2 linked regions of the Priestia megaterium genome follow. The protein of the gene in region 1 binds, or shares a complex with, the protein of each later gene. Links are inferred from orthologs where the notes say so. Each region holds a gene or a part of one and is shown on either strand. Other genes may lie near its edges. The genes, in order: gcvH and lplA.

Region 1 (3,202 bases):
GTGTTTGCCACGGAATCTCTTGACTACATCGTAGATGAAGGGGTGCAGCTTCACGGAGGCTATGGTTTTATGAGCGAGTATGAAATTGAGCGCCTGTATCGTGATTCTCGCATTAACCGTATTTTTGAAGGAACAAATGAAATTAATCGACTCTTAGTACCAGGCACATATTTACGCAAAGCGCTAAAAGGAGAGCTTCCGCTGCTTCAAAAAGCACAAACGCTTCAAGAAGAATTGATGATGCTTATGCCGCAGGAAGTAGGAAATGAGCCGTTAGATCAAGAAAAAATGCTTGTGCAAAATGGGAAGAAAATTGCGCTCTTGCTTTTAGGTCTAGCTGCACAGAAGTATGGTAAAGAATTAGAGAAAGAACAAGAAATTCTCGTTAATATTTCCGATATGATTAGTAACGTATATGCAATGGAATCCACTGTTTTACGTACTGAAAAAGCAATTTCCAAAACAGGTGCAGATCAAAACAGCTTGAAAGTAAAATATACGCAAGTATTTTGCCAAGAAGCATTTAATCGAATTGAAGCAGATGCAAAAGAAACGTTAATTGGCGTTGAACAAGGTGATACGCTTAGAGTCATGCTTTCGTCTCTTCGCAAGTTAACGCGCTATACACCAATCAATGTGATTAGCGTAAAGCGCGAGATTGCAAAAACGCTTTTAGAAGTAGAGAAGTTTACAGTTTAAGGGAAAAGGAGCTCGCTTCGCGAGCTTCTTTTTGTTTAAGAAGCCTCTATCTAGGTAAATGATAAAGGATGTGTTAAAATACGAAAAAAGCTTAAAATAAAGGGTGGTTGACGAAATGTCATTATTTTTTTATTCATATCCAAAGTGTGGTACGTGCCGAAAAGCAAAGAAGTGGCTGGATGATAACGGAGTAGCGTATGAAGAAATTCATATTGTAGAAAACCCGCCAACAAAAGAGCAGCTGCAATCTTATTATCAGAACAGCGGCTTAGAATTAAAAAAATTCTTTAATACAAGCGGTAAAAAGTATCGCGAATTAGGGCTTAAAGATAAAGTAAGCAGTGCGAGTGAAGACGAACTTCTGTCTATTCTTGCGTCAGATGGCATGTTAATTAAACGTCCGCTGCTAACAGATGGACAAAAAGTAACGCTTGGCTTCAAAGAAGAGCAGTTTGAGGACGTATGGAAGTAAGTTTTCAAATAGAAAATTTTTACCTTTTACGTTACACTGTTAATAGGAAGTTATTTTAGGTTGTAGAAAGTGTTCTCCACGTTGAAGGCGCTTTTTATATAAACAAATTAAGATACATATTTTGGAGGGATTAAGATGAGTACACCAAAAGATTTGCGTTATTCTGAAGAGCATGAATGGGTAAAAACAGAAGGAGACGTTGTCCGCGTAGGTATTACGCATTTCGCTCAAGCTGAGCTTGGCGACATCGTATTCGTTGAACTGCCAGAAGTAGGAGCAACAGTAGAAGCTGACGAGCCGTTTGGTAGCGTTGAATCAGTAAAAACAGTTTCTGAGCTTTATGCACCAATTAGCGGTGAAGTTGTAGCAGTCAACGACAACTTAAGCGATAGCCCTGAGCTTGTTAATGAATCTCCATACGAAGAAGCATGGATGATTACAATCAAACCGTCTGATGCTTCTCAAGTAGACAAGCTAATGACAGCAGAGCAATACGAAGAAATGACAAACGAAGGATAATATTCCTCCATAAATTGTCTTTATGAAAAGTTTTTGACTGGACACTCTATTAGTAAACAAGCTAAAGGAGTGTCTTTTTATGTTTGAAAAACAAAAAATGGACGTTACAGATCGCGTTACAGCTAAATTTCATGACGGCGGCATGAAATTATATGTTGATAAGCAGCCAATTGGTGAAGTTAGTTACGGAACAAGCGGCAATGAATACCGCTTTGAAGAAGGGTATTCGCAAGAAAATAATAAGTTCTACCAATATACGGATGTACAAAAGCAAGGTGAAACGCAAAAATATACAGACTGCGACGAAGAAGCAGGATGGTGCTAAACAGTGGCAACTGCCGCTGTTTTTCTTGTTTTATGGAAACAATATGGCCTAAGCTGCCTTTTAAAACAGTTCTTTCTTGCAAATTTCTTTTAAAAAACAGGTGAACTGTGATACATTAACGAATATTGTATAGCATAAAGAAATGATGTTACTATACAACTGACGATTATGGGTGATGAAAATGGGGCTAATTGAAATCGAAAAAGTAATTATTGTCGAAGGAAAATCAGATAAAAAACGTATCCAAGATATCATTCGAGAACCAATTGAAATTATCTGTACAAACGGTACGATTAGTTTATCAAAGCTGGATGAAATTATTGACTTTACGTTTAACAAAGAGGTATACATACTCGTTGACTCTGATGATTCAGGGAATAAGCTAAGAAAACAATTTAAACGAGAGCTTCCGGAAGCAGAGCATCTATATATTGATAAAATGTACCGAGAGGTTGCTGCCGCCCCTAGACATCACATAGCAACAGTATTACTGAGTGCCAATATCGATGTTAATGCAGAATTTTTAACATAAAAGGAATGAGCAACATGCAAGAATGGAGCGAAAAACAGCTTGACGATCAGTTAAAAGAAGGACAAAGAGCGTTTATCTTTTTCCATACACCTTTTTGCGGGACATGTCAGCTGGCAAAAAAAATGTTAACCGTAGCAGAAGCGATGCTGCCCGGTGTGACCATCGGAATGAGCAATTTAAATTATATGCCTTCAAAAGCAGAAGTATTTTCAATTGAAAGTGTACCTTGTTTGATTGAAGTGAAAAATGGCGAAATGGTAAAAAAACTCTATGCGTTTCATTCTATCGAGCACGTACTTGAAGAGCTTCGATAATCAAACGTTTGTTTAAAATGAAGAAATTGAAAGAGAGCAAACCGTTGGGGTTGTTGAAATCTTGGGATATTATCCCAAGAACAAAATCTGTTGACAGCCTATCTGACACATGCTAAAATCACACTCATGAATGTTCATAAATGAATGAATATTTCCCAAAAACAAAATAATTGTTGCGAACTCTTATCAAGAGAGGTGGAGGGACTGAGCCCTGTGAAACCCGGCAACCGTCAGACTAACTGAAATGGTGCCAATTCCTGCAAAGCTATGCGCTTTGAAAGATGAGAGAAAGGATTAAATATCGAGCCTTTCTGTCATGCGCAGAGAGGCTTTTTTAATGA
Region 2 (3,286 bases), 4.3 Mb from region 1 along the record:
GCGAATATGATTGGATATCATGATGATAAATACTTTCGAAAAGTGTTTAAAAAAGTAGAAGGCATTACGCCAAACGAGTATCGCAGTTTGACCGTATAAAAAAAGCTGAAACTGTTATAAAACAGTTTCAGCTTTTTTTATTTCATGATATCTAGACAGTGATCGCATTTGTTTCCGTAGCACTCATGCTGTTCCTCGATGTCGTTTCCGCATTCTACGCACTTTTTATTGGGTAATCTTTTGAAAAATTCAGTCATTTTTTCTAACATTTTAAATCCCCTCCGTTGTTTTTGTTACTAATATTGTATTATAACAGATGATAAAATGTCAATTATGTTTTATAACAATTTAGCCTATTTTGCTATTCTAAGTGGTTATTTGTTATATAACAATGAGTTATTTCGATAAAATGGCCGAAACGAGTGCCTTTCAGTTAGTTTTCAAAAAAAAGTAGGGTATACTGAACGTAATAAAAATAGTACGAAAGGGTGATTGAAATGAAAGTAACTATTATTGGTTTTTGGGGAGGATATCCCGCGGTTTCAGAAGCTACTTCTAGCTATTTAGTGGAGCACGATGGATTTCAGCTGCTTGTTGATTGTGGAAGCGGTGCATTGGCTCAGCTGCAAAAGTATGCAAAGCCAGAAGAAATAGATGCTATGATTTTATCTCATTATCATCATGATCACGTCGCTGATGTCGGAGTATTTCAATATGCTCGCCTCATTCAGACTCATCTAGGGAACGCTGTTAAGGAACTTTCTATTTACGGACATACATATGATCAGGAAAGCTTCAACAAACTTACTCATAAAGGAATTACTAAAGGGGTAGAGTATGATCCGAGTCAAAAACTTGAAGTTGGGCCTTTTACCATCGAATTTATGAAAACGAAACATCCAGTCGTTTGTTATGCCATGAGAATAAGCGCCGGCAATCAAACTGTCGTGTACACAGCGGACTCTAGTTATTTAGAAGAGTTTGTTTCCTTCTCAGAAGAAGCAGATCTTCTTATTTGTGAATGTAATTTTTATGCCAATCAAGATGGAAGAGGCGCTGGACACATGACAAGTACAGAAGCCGGTACACTTGCTTCAAAGGCAAGTGTCAAACACCTCATGCTTACTCACCTTCCGCACTATGGAGAACATCAACAGCTAGTAGAGGAAGCCGCTGCTCATTATAGAGGTACGCTTACGTTAGCTGAATCAGGATATGTATGGGAATAACAAGGAGGAAAATGAATGTTATTTATTGATAATCAAAAAAATTATGATCCCCGAATTAACTTAGCAATTGAAGAGTATGCGCTCAAGCATCTAGACATTAATGAGACATATCTGCTGTTTTATATTAATGAACCTTCTATTATTATTGGAAAAAACCAGAACACCATTGAGGAGATTAATACAAAATATGTTGAAGATCAGCAAATTCATGTAGTGAGACGTCTATCTGGAGGCGGTGCCGTTTATCATGATAAAGGAAATTTAAACTTCAGCTTTATTACGAAAGACGATGGAAATAGCTTTCATAATTTTAAAAAGTTTACCGAGCCGGTCGTGGAAGCGTTAAAGAAATTAGGAGTTAATGCTGAGCTAAGCGGACGAAATGATTTAATGGCTGAAGGACGGAAAATTTCTGGAAATGCTCAGTTTTCAACGAAAGGGAGAATGTTCAGCCATGGAACTCTTCTTTTTGATTCAGAGATTGAAAACGTCGTATCAGCGTTAAAAGTAAAAAAAGATAAAATTGAATCCAAAGGCATTAAGTCTATTCGAAATAGAGTAGCGAATATCAGCGAATTTTTAGAACAGAAAGTAACGGTGGAAGAATTTAGAGAAATGCTGCTTCGGTATATCTTTGACGGAGAAGAAAATATAACAGAATATAAACTAACGGAAAAAGATTGGGAAACGATTCATCAAATTTCTAAAGAGCGCTATCAGTCATGGGATTGGAACTATGGAAAATCACCTAAATTTAACTTACAGCACTCTCACCGCTTTCCTGTGGGGCAAATTGACGTTCGTTTAGAAGTGAATAAAGGAAAAATCGATGCTTGCACCATTTATGGAGATTTCTTTGGAGTGGGGGATGTCCAGGAAGTACAGGAAAAATTAACAGGTGTTCGTTATGAAAAAGCTTCTATTGAACAAGCCTTAGAAGACATCGATATTCCACATTATTTTGGTAATATTACAAAAGAAAAGTTTGTTGAATTAATCTATTAAGAAAAAAGTCTGCTACATCAGGCTTTTTTTCTTTTTAAACAGATGAGTCTTGTCAATAGAACAGCAGTAACATTATAATAGAATAGAAGAAGTAAGAATTTTTTCATTATTATGACTTAATAATGAATGGTTGTTCATTCATTCGTTATTAAAAGGAGGAAGTTATGAGATGAATTTGTCAGCACAGCTTCATAAAACAGCTGAGCAATTTCCACAAAAATCGGCATATGTTTTTATGGACCAGGAAACATCTTATGCAGATCTTGATGCATCGGTATCTAAGTTTGCTAATGGTCTGAAGCAATTAGGTGTAAAAAAAGGAGATCATATCGCTTTGATTGTCGGCAACTCGCCTCATTTTGTTATTGGATTGTACGGTGCTCTTCGAGTAGGAGCTACTGTTATACCCATTAATCCTATTTACACAGCGGATGAAATTAGCTACATGCTTCAGGATGGAGATGTAAAAGCAGTTATTGCGGTTGATTTACTTCTCCCTATTTTAAAGAAAATTATTGGACACACTCCATTTTTGGAACATGTTATCTTATGTGAAACGACAGATACAGTGGAAAATATACCTTCTTATTTTCACACGTTTTCGCAAGTTGTAAACAGAGGGGAAGCTACATATGATTTTCTGGAGTTAAAAGAAGAAGATGTGGCCATCATTCTGTATACGTCAGGAACGACTGGAAAACCAAAAGGAGCTATGCTTACACATAAGAATATTTATTCAAATGCTCAAGACGTAGCAGATTATTTAAGTATAAATGGGAATGACCGAGTCGTAGCTGCTTTGCCGATGTTTCACGTATTTTGTTTAACTGTTTCATTGAATGCGCCTTTAATGAATGGAGGAACGATATTAATTGAACCGAAATTCAGTCCATCTTCTATATTTGAATTAATTCAAAATCGACAAGCGACTATTTTTGCCGGCGTTCCCACAATGTATAATTTCTTACTTCAGCATGACAAAGGGAAAAAAGAGCACTTTCACACGGTAAGGCTTTGTATATCAGGCGGGGCATCAATGCCGGTGGCACTTC

The links.
Region 2: the proteins of gcvH (region 1) and lplA are in contact, whole or in part, in a crystal structure (PDB 3A7A), measured with the Escherichia coli proteins. The link is inferred for Priestia megaterium from one-to-one orthologs.

What each region holds. Positions count from the first base shown.
Region 1 is NZ_CP085442.1:4,861,102-4,864,303, reverse strand. What follows is about bases 131-2,998. They hold gcvH (glycine cleavage system protein GcvH), read left to right. Parts: upstream 131-1,306; coding sequence 1,307-1,690; downstream 1,691-2,998. Other genes in these bases: LIS78_RS25300 (thioredoxin family protein), read left to right, coding at 2,562-2,861; LIS78_RS25305 (toprim domain-containing protein), read left to right, coding at 2,197-2,547; LIS78_RS25310 (YusG family protein), read left to right, coding at 1,770-2,015; LIS78_RS25320 (arsenate reductase family protein), read left to right, coding at 815-1,171; LIS78_RS25325 (acyl-CoA dehydrogenase FadE), read left to right, coding at 131-699. Outside these bases: more of LIS78_RS25325, read left to right, coding at 1-130. UniProt on the Escherichia coli protein: The glycine cleavage system catalyzes the degradation of glycine. The H protein shuttles the methylamine group of glycine from the P protein to the T protein.
Region 2 is NZ_CP085442.1:586,410-589,695, forward strand. The notes cover bases 288-3,239. They hold lplA (lipoate--protein ligase), read left to right. Parts: upstream 288-1,244; coding sequence 1,245-2,234; downstream 2,235-3,239. Other genes in these bases: LIS78_RS03120 (MBL fold metallo-hydrolase), read left to right, coding at 498-1,229; LIS78_RS03130 (fatty acid--CoA ligase family protein), read left to right, coding at 2,404-3,239. Outside these bases: LIS78_RS03110 (response regulator), read left to right, coding at 1-99; protein YhfH, read right to left, coding at 138-269; more of LIS78_RS03130, read left to right, coding at 3,240-3,286. UniProt on the Escherichia coli protein: Catalyzes both the ATP-dependent activation of exogenously supplied lipoate to lipoyl-AMP and the transfer of the activated lipoyl onto the lipoyl domains of lipoate-dependent enzymes.